Bradyrhizobium sp. AZCC 1610: one gene and its partner. The protein of the gene in region 1 interacts with the protein of each later gene in a pairwise test. Links are inferred from orthologs where the notes say so. Each region holds a gene or a part of one and is shown on either strand. Other genes may lie near its edges.

Region 1 (7,711 bases):
AACGTCACCCTTCGTAACGTCAGAAAAACCTATGCCGGTGGCTTCGAAGCCATCAAGGGCATCGATTTCGATGTCGGAGACGGCCAGTTCTGCGTGCTGGTCGGCCCGTCCGGCTGCGGCAAATCCACGCTGTTGCGCATGGTCGCAGGGCTGGAGACCATCACGGGCGGCGAGATCGACATCGGCGGCCGCGTCGTTAACCAGATCGAGCCGGCCGACCGCGATATCGCGATGGTGTTCCAGAACTACGCGCTCTACCCGCATATGAGCGTCTACAACAACATGGCCTACGGCCTGCGCAACCGCGGCATGGCCGAACCCGAGATCAAGACCCGCGTGGAGGAAGCCGCGCGGATTCTCGAACTCGGCGCGATGCTCGAGCGCAAGCCGCGGCAATTGTCAGGCGGCCAGCGCCAGCGCGTGGCGATGGGACGCGCGATCGTGCGGCAGCCGAAGGTGTTTCTGTTCGACGAACCCTTGTCGAACCTCGACGCCAAGCTGCGCATCGCCATGCGCGTCGAAATCCGCAAACTGCAGCGCCGCCTCTCCACGACCTCGATCTACGTCACCCACGACCAGCTTGAGGCGATGACGCTGGCCGATATTCTCGTGGTCATGAACGGCGGCCAGGTCGAGCAGATCGGCAATCCGCTCGACATCTACCAGAAGCCCGCGACCACCTTCGTCGCCTCCTTCATCGGCGCGCCGCCGATGAATCTGATGCCGCTGCGCTCAGACGAGATCAAATCGCAATTGGCCGGCGATATCCGCATCACCGAGGCCGGCATTCTCGGCATTCGCCCTGAGGATTTCGTCATCACGAACGAAACGGTTTCCGGCGGCGTGGCGCTTGGCCTCACGGTGGAAGCGATCGAGCGGGTCGGCGCCGAAACCTTCGTCTACGGTACGAGGCAGCAGGAAATCCAGGGCGTCGCCGCCACCCCCGGCGAGCTGCCGCCGGGCGAGGTGATCGTGCGGATTCCCGGCGCCATCGGTCCCGCCATCGGCGAGCGAATCAGGGCGGTGGCCGCCAGCGACAAGCTGCATTTGTTTACCGCCGACGGCCGCAAGCGCGTGGGTTCCTGACCCTTATTCCGGGGATGCGAAACCAGCTCCAACTGACGTGAAAAACCCCGCCGCGGCCGATTTACACAGCTTTCAGAGGCGCTTGAACCGTTCCCAAATCACCCCCATATTCCCTGGTGACCGGACGGCAAGTCGGCCGGCCGGTTGAATGGGGCGCCGCAAGGGCCCCTCAAAGTCGCTTCGAGAGGACTTTGTAATGTCTCGTGTTCCTTCGTTATCCAGTCCGTTCCTGCTTGGGTTCGACGAAATCGAGCGTGCGCTTGATCGCGTCGTCAAAGGCGCCGACGGTTATCCTCCCTACAACATCGAGCGGTGTGACCGTGCCAACGGCCAGCCCGAGCGTTTACGCATCACGCTTGCGGTGGCGGGTTTTACCCGTGACCAACTCGATGTGACCATTGAGGAAAACCAGCTCGTGATCCGGGGCCGCCAGCAGGACGACAAGGCCCGGCAATACATCCATCGCGGCATCGCCGCGCGCCACTTCCAGCGCACCTTCGTGCTGGCGGAGGGGATGCACGTGCTGGGCGCGGATCTGAAAAACGGGCTGTTGTCGATCGACCTCGCCAGGCCGGAGCCTGAAAGGGTCGTTAAGACAATTGCTATCAATGAGCACGAATAATGGAACAAGTAGCGGACTCGACCGCTTAGACCCAGAAGGAGTCGAGACCATGAGTGACGTGAGTGTGACCTTCGAACCCGAAAAAGTTTCCGTTGAGGCGCTGGCCCATCTTGGTGAAGGCCATATCGCCTACGTGAAACAAGTCCGTTCCGAGGATGTGCCGGGACTGTTTCCGCAGGCGCCGAAAATCGCGCCCGGACTGAAACTGTTCGCGCTGCATGCCGCCGACGGCACCCCGATCATGCTGACCGACAGCCGCGAAGCTGCGATCGCCAACGCATGGAGCAACGAGCTTCAGGCCGTCAGCGTGCACTGACGCGGCCTTCCGCAGTCACTGACGCAGCGCTTGCTGCTGTCACTGACGAAGCTTCGCCGGTGTCGCTGGTCTGATGCCGGGCGAATGTGATAAGAGGGTTTCGGATACGCGGGCGTCGCCCGCGTATCGTCCTTCATAATAATTTTTGATCAGCTCACGCCGCGCGCACGGTCGAGAGGAATTTCTCCACCTCACCTTTGAGATGATTGCTCTGTCCCAGCAGGGACTGGGCCAGCCCGTGCACATGCGTCGATGCCGCGCCGGTATCGGTCGCGCCGCGGTTGACATCGGTGATGCTGCCCGCGACCTGCGTGGCTCCCTGCGCCGCCTGCTGCACGTTGCGCGAGATTTCCTGCGTCGCGGCGCCCTGCTCTTCCACGGCTGCCGCGATCGCCTGCGAGATTTCCGCGATGCGGCCGATCGTGCCGCCGATTTCCTGAATGGCAGATACCGACTGATTGGTCGCCGATTGCATCTGCCCGATCTGCTCGCTGATTTCCTCGGTCGCCTTCGCAGTCTGCGCGGCAAGCGCCTTGACTTCGGATGCGACGACGGCAAATCCCCGTCCCGCCTCGCCGGCGCGCGCCGCTTCGATCGTGGCGTTCAGCGCCAGGAGGTTGGTCTGCTCGGCCACCGCGCTGATCATTTTGACCACTTCGCCGATCCGGCTGGCGGACTGGGCGAGATCGGCGATCCGCGCATTGGTCTGCTCGACCTGACTCACCGCCTCACGCGAGATCTTGTGCGAATCCTGGACCTGGCGGCCGATCTCCGACACCGATGAAGCCATCTGGTCCGCCGCCGCAGCCGCGGACTGCGCGTTGGCCGAGGACTGCTCCGAGGCGGCGGCGACCGTCGCCGAGAGCACCTGGGTCACTTCGGCGGTCTTGGTCAGTTGTCCGGCCGATGATTCGAGTTCGGACGAGGCGGTCGATACGGTCTGGATGATTTTTCCGATCGCGGAATCAAAGCCGTCCGCCATCTGCTGCATCGCGGCCTTGCGGTCGCCTTCCGCCTTCAGCTTCAGGCCGGCCTGCTCCTGTTCCATCGACTGAACGCGCAGCGCGTTATCCTTGAAGACCTGGACCGCGCGCGCCATGGCGCCCACTTCATCGCCGCGGCTGAGCGCCGGGACCGAGACGTTGAGGTCGCCGCCGGCAAGGCCCTTCATCACCTCGGTCATTTCCGCGATGGGACGAATGACGCCGAATGCCACGCCGAAAATGCCTGCGCCGATGACGAGAAACACTGCGGCCGAAACGCCCCACAATAGCAACGTGAACGTGCTGACGCGCCCCGTCGCCGCGACTTCCGTCGCTGCGTTCTGGTCGTTGGTTTGCTTGACGATGTCGTCGATGATGGCGCGGTGCGCGGTATAACGTGCGGTGATTTCAGCGTAGGATTTCGCGGCGGCTGCGCCGTCGCCCCTGGCGAGCGCGGGCAACAGACCTTGCTGGATCGCGGTCCAGAAGCGGCGTACCTCGCTATCGGATTTCTCCACCAGCTTGGTCTTGAGCGTCGGGTCGAGGTCGGACTTGACCCAGAAATCGTGCCGCTCGTCATATTCCTTCTTGAGCTGCGCAATCCGGTCGCGATGCGCCGAAAGCTGCGCCGGATCGTGCAGCACGAGGGTGGCCTCGAGATAGGCTTCGATGACGTATTCCGGCGGTGGCAGGATGTCGGCGATCAGGTCGTTGCCGAGCTTGATCTGGTTGTACAGCGGGCCGCCGACCTTGAGCTGCGACAGCCCATAAACACTGGTGGCAATCACGGCACCGAGACCCAATGCGGTAACCAATCCAAAAATCAATATTGCGCGCGAAATTGTCAGCCGCAGCGTCATGGCAATGTTCTCCGGGTGAGAAAAAAATCCCAGCGAACGAAATAGCTGCCAATTAGTTTAAAATTGCGTTTATCCGGTGCACTACCGACCGTAGAAACCCTGTTCCGCCTAAAGAAACTAGGCCGCGCTTGCCGGCGGCAGGGCGAGCACCGAATAGATCGCCTGGGCATCGCGCGAGGCGCGCAGCTTCTTGGCGACGTCCTGGTCACGCAGCAACCGCGCGATTCGCGCCAGCGCCTTCAGATGATCGGCGCCTGCGCCTTCCGGGGCCAGCAGCAGGAAGATCAGGTCGACCGGCTGGCCGTCCATTGCCTCAAAATCGATCGGGCGTTCGAGGCGCGCAAAGAACCCGAACAGCTTTTCAAGTTTCGGCAGCTTGCCGTGCGGAATGGCGACGCCGTAGCCGACAGCGGTAGTACCCAATTTCTCGCGCTGCAACAGCACCTCGAACACCGAGCGCTCGTTCTGGCCGGTCAGCGCAGCAGCGCGGGCCGCAAGCTCCTGCAGCGCCTGTTTCTTGCTGATGACCTTCAAAGCCGGGAGAATCGCCTCGGGTGCGACCAGATCGGTAATCGTCATTGGGCGTTCCGAGGTGAATTGAACCGTCTGGTTGCGAAGTAGGTTCTAGAACTAGGGCGTCAAGAAGATGGGGCGGGAGGCGGGCTCAAGCACGGGTCCCGATCTGGGGGGCTTCTACTCCAACGCATGCGCGGTGCCAACTCCCGAAGGGCCAGTTCCTGCGCTCTATGCATAAGGGCGGCGGACCATAGGGAGGGCAAATGGGGGCGTCAATGCCATCGGACATATATCTATCTCAGGGGGTAACCGAGGGGGGATCGACCCAGCCGACATTGCCGTCGGTACGGCGGTAAATGATGTTCACCCGGCCGCTGGAGCCGTGTTGGAACACAATGCAGGCAGCCCCGGTCAGATCCAGTTCCATGACCGCCTCGCTGACCGACAGCCGCTTCAGCGACGTGGTCGCCTCGGCAATGATGACCGGGCTATAGGACGTGACCTCCTCGTCGCCCTCCGCCAGCGCCTCGATCACATAGCTCGGCGCATCGAGCGACGGCCCGCCCATCTCCGCCAGCGCCGCGGAAGCCGCATAGGCCTTGCGGGCCGAGCGGTCCTTCAGCCGGCTCTTGTAGCGGCGCAGACGCTTTTCGATCATCAGCAGCGCCTGATCGGCGCTGGCATAGGCATCGGTGGCGTTGGAATCGGCCTCCAGCGTAATCCCGGAATCCAGATGCAGCGCGCAATCGGTACGGAAGCCGAAGCCGTCCTTGCTCAGCGTGATGTGGCCGGAATAATTGCCGTCGAAATATTTTCTCAAGACCTCATCGGTGCGCTCGCTGACGCGCGAACGAAGGGCGTCGCCGACACTGATGCTTTTTCCGGAGATTCGGAGGGTCATTGGATGCCTCGCTGATGCCTCGACTACTCTGGTGTTGCCGGAGCATGATCCTTTCGGGAAACCGGAGCCGCTTTTTCCGGATCACGCTCTGTCGGGGAACCGACACTATCCCGATTTGACGCGAACGCAATCAGGCCGGAGCCGTATCGCGGGACCGGTCGGAGGAAGTGGCGGGAGCGGAAAGTGCGTTACCGAGCATACTCTGTTTATCGCGGCGGCGCTGGACCGAGGAAGGAATGCGCATCGCTTCGCGGTATTTCGCGACCGTGCGGCGGGCAATATCAATGCCGGATTCGCGCAATCGTTCCACGATGGTATCGTCGGAGAGGATCGCGCTCGCCGCTTCCGCATCGATCAGTTGCTTGATGTGGTGGCGGACCGCCTCCGCCGAATGCGCCTCGCCGCCGTCGGCCGACGCAATCGAGGCGGTAAAGAAATATTTCAGCTCGAAGCTGCCGCGATTGGTCGCCATATATTTGTTGGCGGTGACGCGTGACACCGTCGATTCGTGCATCTGGATCGCATCCGCCACCGCCTTCAGATTCAGCGGCCGCAGATGCGCAACGCCATACGTGAAGAAACCGTCCTGCTGGCGGACGATTTCGGTGGCGACCTTCAGGATGGTGCGGGCGCGTTGATCGAGCGCGCGGACCAGCCAGGTCGCGTTCTGCAGACAGTCGCTGAAATAGGATTTGTCGCCGTCCTTGCGGATCGTCTTCGAAAGCTGCGTGTAATAGACCTGATTGACCAGCACGCGCGGCAAGGTGTCGCTGTTGAGTTCGACATGCCAGCCGCCATCCGGGCCGGGCCGCACATAGACGTCGGGCACCATGGTCTGCGTGCGCGCCGAACCGAACTTGAGGCCGGGCTTCGGATCGAGCCGGCGGATCTCGCCGATCATGTCGGTGATGTCTTCGTCGTCGACGCCGCACAATTTGCGCAACGAGGCTATATCGCGTCTCGCGAGCAGATCGAGATTTTCCACCAGCGCCTGCATGGCGGGGTCGTAGCGGTTGAGTTCGCGGAGCTGGTTTGCGAGGCACTCGCTCAAATTCCGCGCACAGACGCCGGGCGGATCGAATTTCTGCAGCACTGACAGCACCGCATCGACATCCCCTTGCGAGGCGCCCAGCCGTTCGGCGGCCTGCCCAAGATCCGGCGGCAGGTAGCCGGCATCGTCGACGAGATCGATCAGATATTGTCCGATCATCCGCTGCGCCGGCCCGCTGAACGCCACCGCGAGCTGCTCGGCAAGGTGGCCGCCGAGCGTCACCTCGGCGGCGACGAAGGCCTCCAGATTGTAATCGTCGTCGTTGGAGGCGCCGCCGCCCCATTCGGTGTAGGCGGTCGGCGCCGCATCCTGCGCCACGCGGGCGGCGGCTTCGGCGGGTTCTTCGGAAAAGACGTTGTCGAGCGGGGTGTCCAGCGTCTGCTCGATCTCGGAACGGGTGCCGAGATCGCGGTTCAGCCAGTCCTCCTGACCGGGCTCGAAGGCGTCGCTTCCTGGGCTGGTGCCCATATCGGAGGCGTCGCCGCCGCCTTCCTCGCCATAGCTGCCGGAATCGGCCGAATCGGAGAACTCGGCACGTTCGGCGGCCGGCTCGCCGGCCACCGGGGCTTCGGGACCGTCGCTGGCACGCTCCAGCAGCGGATTGCGCTCCAGCTCCTCCTCGACGAAAGCCGACAGGTCGAGATTCGACAGTTGCAGCAGCTTGATCGCCTGCATCAATTGCGGCGTCATCACCAGCGACTGCGACTGGCGGAACTCTAATCTCTGCGTCAGCGCCATGAGGCCAAGAACCGATCCACTGAAAAGTTGGTCCGATTCTTGCTTATATTAGTCCAGAGCCCTTGTACACGCCTTGACGCGCGCGAAAAAAGGGCTAGAGGCGGAATTCCTCGCCAAGGTAAAGGCGGCGTACATCCGGATCGTTGACGATTTCTTCCGGACTGCCCTCGGTCAGGATCTGCCCGGCATAGACGATATAGGCGCGGTCGGTCAGGCCGAGTGTTTCGCGCACATTATGGTCGGTGATCAGGACGCCGATGCCGCGGTTGGTCAGGTGGCGGACGAGGTCCTGAATGTCGCCCACCGCGATCGGATCGATGCCGGCAAAGGGTTCGTCGAGCAGCATGTAGTTCGGACGCGTCGCCAGCGCGCGCGCGATTTCGACGCGGCGGCGCTCGCCGCCGGATAGCGCGATCGAGGGTGATTTGCGCAAGCGCGTAATGTTGAATTCATCGAGCAGCGAGTTGAGCTCGGCCTCGCGCTTCTTGCGGCTGGGCTCGACGACCTCGAGCACGGCGCGAATATTCTGTTCCACGGTGAGGCCGCGAAAGATCGAGGCTTCCTGCGGCAGATAGCCGATGCCGAGCCGCGCGCGCTGATACATCGGCAGCTTGGTCACGTCGTGGCCGTCGAGTTCG
Region 2 (6,265 bases), 2.0 Mb from region 1 along the record:
TGTTCGCCAACTTCGCCGAAGCGGTCGCCGAAGGCCGCGGCAAGGCGCAGGCCGAGTCGCTGAAGAAGACCCGCACCGAGAGCAAGGCGAAGCTGCTGGAAGGCCCCGGCAGGTCCTATCAGTTGGTGTCCGGCACCAGCCTCAAGGTCGGCGATATCGTCCTTGTCGAGGCGGGCGACAATATCCCCTCCGACGGCGAGGTGATCGAAGGCGTGGCGTCGGTGAACGAGGCGGCCATCACCGGCGAATCCGCTCCCGTGATCCGCGAATCCGGCGGCGACCGCTCGGCGGTGACCGGCGGCACCCAGGTGCTGTCCGACTGGGTCCGCGTCCGCATCACGGCGGCGCAAGGCTCGACCTTCATCGACCGCATGATCAAGCTGGTCGAGGGCGCCGAGCGGCAGAAGACGCCGAACGAGATCGCGCTCAATATCTTGCTCGCGGGCCTGACCATCATCTTCGTGTTCGCCACCGTGACGATTCCAAGCTATGCGGCCTATGCCGGCGGCTCGATTTCGGTCGTCGTACTGGTGGCGCTGTTCGTGACGCTGATCCCGACCACGATCGGCGCGCTGTTGTCGGCGATCGGTATTGCCGGCATGGACCGCCTGGTGCGCTTCAACGTGCTCGCCATGTCCGGCCGCGCGGTGGAAGCCGCCGGCGATGTCGATACGCTGCTGCTGGACAAGACCGGCACGATCACGCTCGGCAACCGCCAGGCGACGGCATTCCGTCCCGTGCGCGGCGTCACCGAGCAGGAACTGGCGGATGCAGCACAGCTCGCGTCACTTGCCGACGAGACGCCGGAAGGCCGTTCGATTGTCGTGCTGGCCAAGGAGAAATACGGCATCCGCGGCCGGGACATGAAGGAGCTTGCCGCGACCTTCATTCCCTTTACGGCGCAGACGCGCATGAGCGGCATCGATGCCGGCTCCTCCTCCATCCGCAAGGGCGCAGTGGACGCCATCCTGAATTACGTCGATGGCGGCGGCGTAGTCCGCACCGTCGCCTCGGCGAATGCGGCCCGCGCCGTGCAGTCGGGCGTCATGTCGGACGCGGCCCGCGAGATCCAGGCCATTTCGGATGAGGTCGCCAAGGCCGGCGGCACGCCGCTCGCCGTCGCGCGCGACGGCAAGTTGCTCGGTGTCGTGCACCTGAAGGATATCGTCAAGGGCGGCATCCGCGAGCGCTTTGCCGAACTGCGCCGCATGGGCATCCGCACCGTGATGATCACGGGCGACAACCCGATGACGGCCGCCGCCATCGCCGCCGAAGCTGGCGTCGACGACTTCCTCGCGCAGGCAACACCGGAAGACAAGCTGAAGCTGATCCGCGACGAGCAGGCCAAGGGCAAATTGGTTGCGATGTGCGGCGACGGCACCAACGACGCCCCGGCGCTGGCGCAGGCCGATGTCGGCGTCGCCATGAACACCGGTACGCAGGCCGCACGTGAGGCCGGCAACATGATCGACCTCGATTCCAACCCGACCAAGCTGATCGAGGTGGTCGAGATCGGAAAGCAGCTTTTGATGACGCGGGGCGCGCTGACGACGTTCTCGATCGCCAACGACGTCGCGAAATATTTCGCCATCATCCCGGCGATGTTCCTGGCGTTCTACCCGCAGCTCGAGGTGCTCAACGTCATGCATCTGGCGAGCCCGCAGAGCGCGATCCTGTCGGCGATTATCTTCAACGCGCTCATCATCATCGCGCTGATCCCGCTGGCGCTGAAAGGCGTCGCCTATCGGGCCGTCGGGGCAGGGGCGCTGCTGCGCCGTAACCTGCTGATTTACGGCCTCGGCGGCATCATCGTTCCCTTCATCGGCATCAAGGCCATCGACCTTGCGGTTGCGGCCTTGGGATTGGCTTGAACCCAACCGTCATTGCGAGCGAAGCGAAGCAATCCATCTCACCACACGAAGAAAAGCTGGATTGCTTCGTCGCTTCGCTCCCTTGCGCAAACGCCTCGCGTTTGTCGCAGGCAATGACGGAGAACCAAGGAGACACACCATGCTCAGAGAAATCCGCCCTGCCATCCTCATCCTGCTCCTGCTCACCGCGATCACCGGCCTTGCCTATCCGCTTGCCATGACCGCGATTGCCGGCGCGATCTTTCCAAAACAGGCGCAGGGCAGTTTGATCGAGAAGGACGGCAAGGTCATCGGCTCCGCGCTGATCGGGCAGGAGTTCAAGGCCGATAAATATTTCCACGGCCGCCCGTCCGCGACCGCGGCGCCGGACCCGGTCGATTCCACCAAGACCGTGTCTTCGCCTTATAACGCCGCCAATTCCGGCGGCTCCAACCTCGGTCCGACCAGTAAGGCGCTGGCTGACCGGATCAAGGAAGACGTCGAGAAACTGAAGGCCGAAAATCCTTCCCTCCCGGTGCCGGTCGACCTCGTCACCACCTCCGGCAGCGGGCTCGATCCCGACATCTCACTGGAGGGGGCGCTGTTCCAGGTCCCCCGGGTGGCAAAGGCCCGTAACCTGCCGGAAGCCCGCGTCCGCGAACTGGTCGTGGAGCATACGCAGGGCCGCATGGCTGGATTGCTCGGCGAGATCAGCGTTAACGTATTGGCGTTGAATCTGGCACTGGACGAGGCCTCGAAATGAGAGCCGCTAGGCCCGCCGGGAGGTGAGGACTATATTGCCTCATGGCCCAAACCCGCCGCGACCCTGAACAGCGTCCCTCGCCGGAAGCCCTGCTGGAGGCGGCCCGGCGCGAGGATAGTCGCGCGGGACGGCTCAAGATTTTCGTCGGCGCCGCTCCCGGCGTCGGCAAGACCTACGAGATGCTGCAGAGCGCCCATGCCAGGAAGAAGGCCGGCGCCGATGTCGTCGTTGGCGTGGTCGAGACCCATGGCCGGGTGGAAACCGAAGCGCTTCTGAACGGCCTCGAAGTGCTGCCGCGCAGGCGGCTCGCCTACAAGGAGCAGACGCTTGAGGAGATGGACCTCGACGCGCTGATTGCGCGACGGCCGCAGATCACGCTCGTCGACGAACTCGCCCATACCAACGCGCCGGGCAGCCGTCATCCCAAGCGCTATCTCGACGTCGAGGAATTGCTGTCGCATGGCATCGACGTCTACACCGCCGTCAATATCCAGCACATCGAAAGCCTCAACGATGTGGTCGCACAGATCACACATGTACGGGTGCGCGAGACCGTGCCGGACAAGGTGTTCGACCTCGCCGACGCCATCGAGTTGATCGACCTAACGCCCGACGATCTGATCCAGCGGCTGAAGGAGGGCAAGGTCTATGTCCCCAAGCAGGCCGAGCGCGCGCTGGAGCATTATTTCTCGCCGGGAAACCTGACCGCGCTGCGCGAACTGGCGCTGCGGCGTACCGCCGAACGGGTCGACGAGCAGTTGCTCACGCACATGCAGGCCAACGCGATCGACGGACCGTGGGCCGCCGGGGAGCGCATCCTGGTCTGCGTCAGCGAGGACCCGCGGGCGGCCGGACTGGTGCGCTATACCAAGCGGCTCGCCGACCGGCTGCACGCGCAATGGACGGCGATCAGCATCGAGACGCGGCGCAGCCTGCAACTGACCGACGAGCAGCGCGACCGGCTCGCCGATACCATGCGGCTGGCGGAGGCGCTCGGCGGCGAGGCGCTCACCATTCCCGGCGTCGGCCGCCGCATCGCCGATGACGTCATCCATTTCGCGCACGCCAACAACGTGACGCAGATCATCATCGGCAAATCGACGCGTTCCTGGTGGTTCGAGCTGACGCGCGGCTCCGTGGTGCGCGATCTGGTTCGGCGCGCCGGCAATATCAGCGTGCACGTGATTCCCGGGGACGAGCAGGGCGTCGCCAAAGTCGCAGTACAGACCGCGGCGCGGCAGGAGCCGTTCAATCCGCGGCCCTATCTGATGGCGCTGCTGTTCGTCGCGGTCGGCCTAGGCGCCGCGGCACTGATCCGACCCATGTTCGGCGGCATCGAGAATGTCGATCTGGTGTTCCTCACCGCCGTGGTCAGTGTGGCGGTTCGTTACGGGCTTTTGCCCTCGCTGCTGGCGAGCGTCGCCGCTTCGCTATGCTACAACTTCTTCTTCATGCCGCCGTACTATACTTTCACCATCGCCGACCCGACCAACATCGCAGCGTTCTTCTTCTTCATGCTGATTGCGCTCCTGGTCTCCAATGTCGCAGCGCGGGTGCGCTTACAGGCCGATACGGCGATCGGCCGGGTTCGCACCACCGAATCGCTCTACGCTTTCAGCCGCAAGCTGGCGGGTACGGCAACGCTCGACGATGTGCTGTGGGCAACCGCATACCAGACCGCGTTGATGCTCAAAGTGCGGGTGGTGCTGCTGTTGCCGGAAGAGGGCGTGTTGACCGTTAAGTCGGGCTATCCGCCGGAAGATCAACTCGACCAGGCCGATCTCGCCGCCGCCAACTGGGCCTGGAGCAACGATCGCCCGGCCGGGCGCGGATCGGATACGCTGCCGGGAGCAAAAAGGTTGTTCCTGCCGATGCGAACGGGGCGCGGCGCAATCGGCGTCATCGGCATCGACGACGACCGGACCGGGCCGCTGCTGACGCCGGACCATCGCCGGCTGCTGGATGCGCTGGTCGACCAGGGCGCGCTGGCGATCGAGCGGGTGCTGCTGGTTGAGGACATGGACCGCGTCAAGCGCACGGTGGAATCCGACCGGCTGCGCGGCGCGCTTTTGACCTCGATCTCGCACGATCTGAAGACGCCGCTGGCTTCGGTGCTCGGCGCCGCCAGCACGCTGCGCGATTTTGGCTCCGGCCTAAACGAGGCGCAGAAGAACGATCTGCTCGCCACCATGATTGACGAATCCGAACGGCTCAACCGCTTCATCGCCAACCTGCTGGACATGACCAAGCTGGAATCCGGCGCCATCGTGCCGAATACCGCGCGGCACGATGTCGGCGAGATCGTCGGCAGCGCGCTGCGACGCGCCGGCAAGATTCTCGTGCATCACAAGGTGTCGCTGGAACTCGTCGCCGATTTGCCGATGCTGGAGCTCGATGCGGTGTTGTTTGAACAGGCGCTATTCAATCTGCTGGACAACGCCGCAAAATACGCGCCTCCCGGCACCACGATTTCGATCAGGGGAGCGCGGGATCGGGCGCAAGTCTCCCTGCAGATACTGGACGAGGGCGGTGGCATTCCGCCGGAGGAACTGGAAAGCGTGTTCGACAAATTCTATCGCGCGCAGAAGGGCGATCACGTCCGCCCCGGCACCGGTCTTGGACTTGCGATTTCCCGCGGTTTCGTCGAGGCCATGCATGGCACGATCTCGGCCGCCAACCGCAGCGACCGCAGCGGTGCGGTGATAACCATTCGGCTGCCGGTACCGGCCACCGACAGCGCGCTGGATACCGCCGCATGAATGCCGCCCCGATCAAGGTTCTGGTGATCGACGACGAACCGCCGATCCGCAAGCTCCTGCGGATGGGGTTGAGCACGCAGGGCTATGACATCCTCGAAGCCTCCAACGGCAAGATCGCGCTGGAGAAGCTCGCCGAGAGCCCAGCGCTGATCATCCTCGATCTCGGCCTGCCCGACATCCAGGGCCATGATCTACTGCGCATGATCCGCGGCCGCAACGAAAGCGTGCCGATCGTGGTGCTGTCGAGCCGCGGCGACGAGGCCGGCAAGGTGCAGGCGCTTGATCTCGGCGCCGACGATTATCTGACCAAGCCGTTCGGCATGGATGAACTGCTGGCGCGGATGCGCGCGGCGCTGCGGCACCAGTTGCAGGTGCAAGGGGAGCGGCCGGTGTTTCGCGCAGGCGATCTCTCGGTCGATCTGGTGCGCCGCATCGTCAAGGTCGGCGAGCGCGAGGTGAAGCTCTCGCCGAAGGAATATGAATTGCTGCGCGTCCTGGTGCAGCACGCCGGCAAGGTGCTGACCCATCGCTTCCTGTTGAAGGAGCTGTGGGACGAACTGACGGATGCGCAATATCTGCGCGTCTATGTCCGCCAGCTCCGCCAGAAGATCGAAGCCGATCCGGAACGTCCGCAATTCGTGCTGACCGAGACGGGCATCGGCTACCGGCTGCGGGCGCCGGATTAGCGAGGCCAAGGAAGCAGCAACAGGGCTGTGGCGCTTGCTAGCTAGTGGCTATTCGATGAAGCCGGCCAGTCTCGGCAGCCACAGGCTGATGCTCGGGAAATAAATGCACAGCATCAAGCCGAGCGCCTGCAGCGCGACGAACGGATACATGGCCGTGAACACGTCGTTCATGGTGACGCCCGGCGGCGCCGTGCCTTTCATGTAGAA

Evidence for each region. Proteins that work in one complex are often made in the same cells at the same time.
Region 2: the proteins of ptsN (region 1) and V1279_RS26555 interact in binary tests that used the Escherichia coli proteins (3 or more experiments, as listed by UniProt). The link is inferred for Bradyrhizobium sp. AZCC 1610 from one-to-one orthologs.

What each region holds. Positions count from the first base shown.
Region 1 is NZ_JAZHRR010000001.1:7,356,979-7,364,689, reverse strand. What follows is about bases 2,716-5,597. They hold ptsN (PTS IIA-like nitrogen regulatory protein PtsN), read right to left. Parts: upstream 4,447-5,597; coding sequence 3,985-4,446; downstream 2,716-3,984. Other genes in these bases: rpoN (RNA polymerase factor sigma-54), read right to left, coding at 5,415-5,597; hpf (ribosome hibernation-promoting factor, HPF/YfiA family), read right to left, coding at 4,682-5,284; V1279_RS36050 (methyl-accepting chemotaxis protein), read right to left, coding at 2,716-3,867. Outside these bases: V1279_RS36065 (sn-glycerol-3-phosphate import ATP-binding protein UgpC), read left to right, coding at 1-1,086; V1279_RS36060 (Hsp20 family protein), read left to right, coding at 1,283-1,708; V1279_RS36055 (DUF1150 family protein), read left to right, coding at 1,758-2,024; more of V1279_RS36050, read right to left, coding at 2,179-2,715; more of rpoN, read right to left, coding at 5,598-7,073; lptB (LPS export ABC transporter ATP-binding protein), read right to left, coding at 7,168-7,711. UniProt on the Escherichia coli protein: Seems to have a role in regulating nitrogen assimilation.
Region 2 is NZ_JAZHRR010000001.1:5,376,005-5,382,269, reverse strand. The notes cover bases 2,351-5,572. They hold V1279_RS26555 (sensor histidine kinase KdpD), read left to right. Parts: upstream 2,351-2,654; coding sequence 2,655-5,372; downstream 5,373-5,572. Other genes in these bases: V1279_RS26550 (response regulator transcription factor), read left to right, coding at 5,369-5,572; V1279_RS26560 (K(+)-transporting ATPase subunit C), read left to right, coding at 2,351-2,613. In the rest of the region: potassium-transporting ATPase subunit KdpB, read left to right, coding at 1-1,871; more of V1279_RS26560, read left to right, coding at 2,011-2,350; more of V1279_RS26550, read left to right, coding at 5,573-6,058; V1279_RS26545 (TRAP transporter large permease), read right to left, coding at 6,107-6,265. UniProt on the Escherichia coli protein: Member of the two-component regulatory system KdpD/KdpE involved in the regulation of the kdp operon. KdpD may function as a membrane-associated protein kinase that phosphorylates KdpE in response to environmental signals.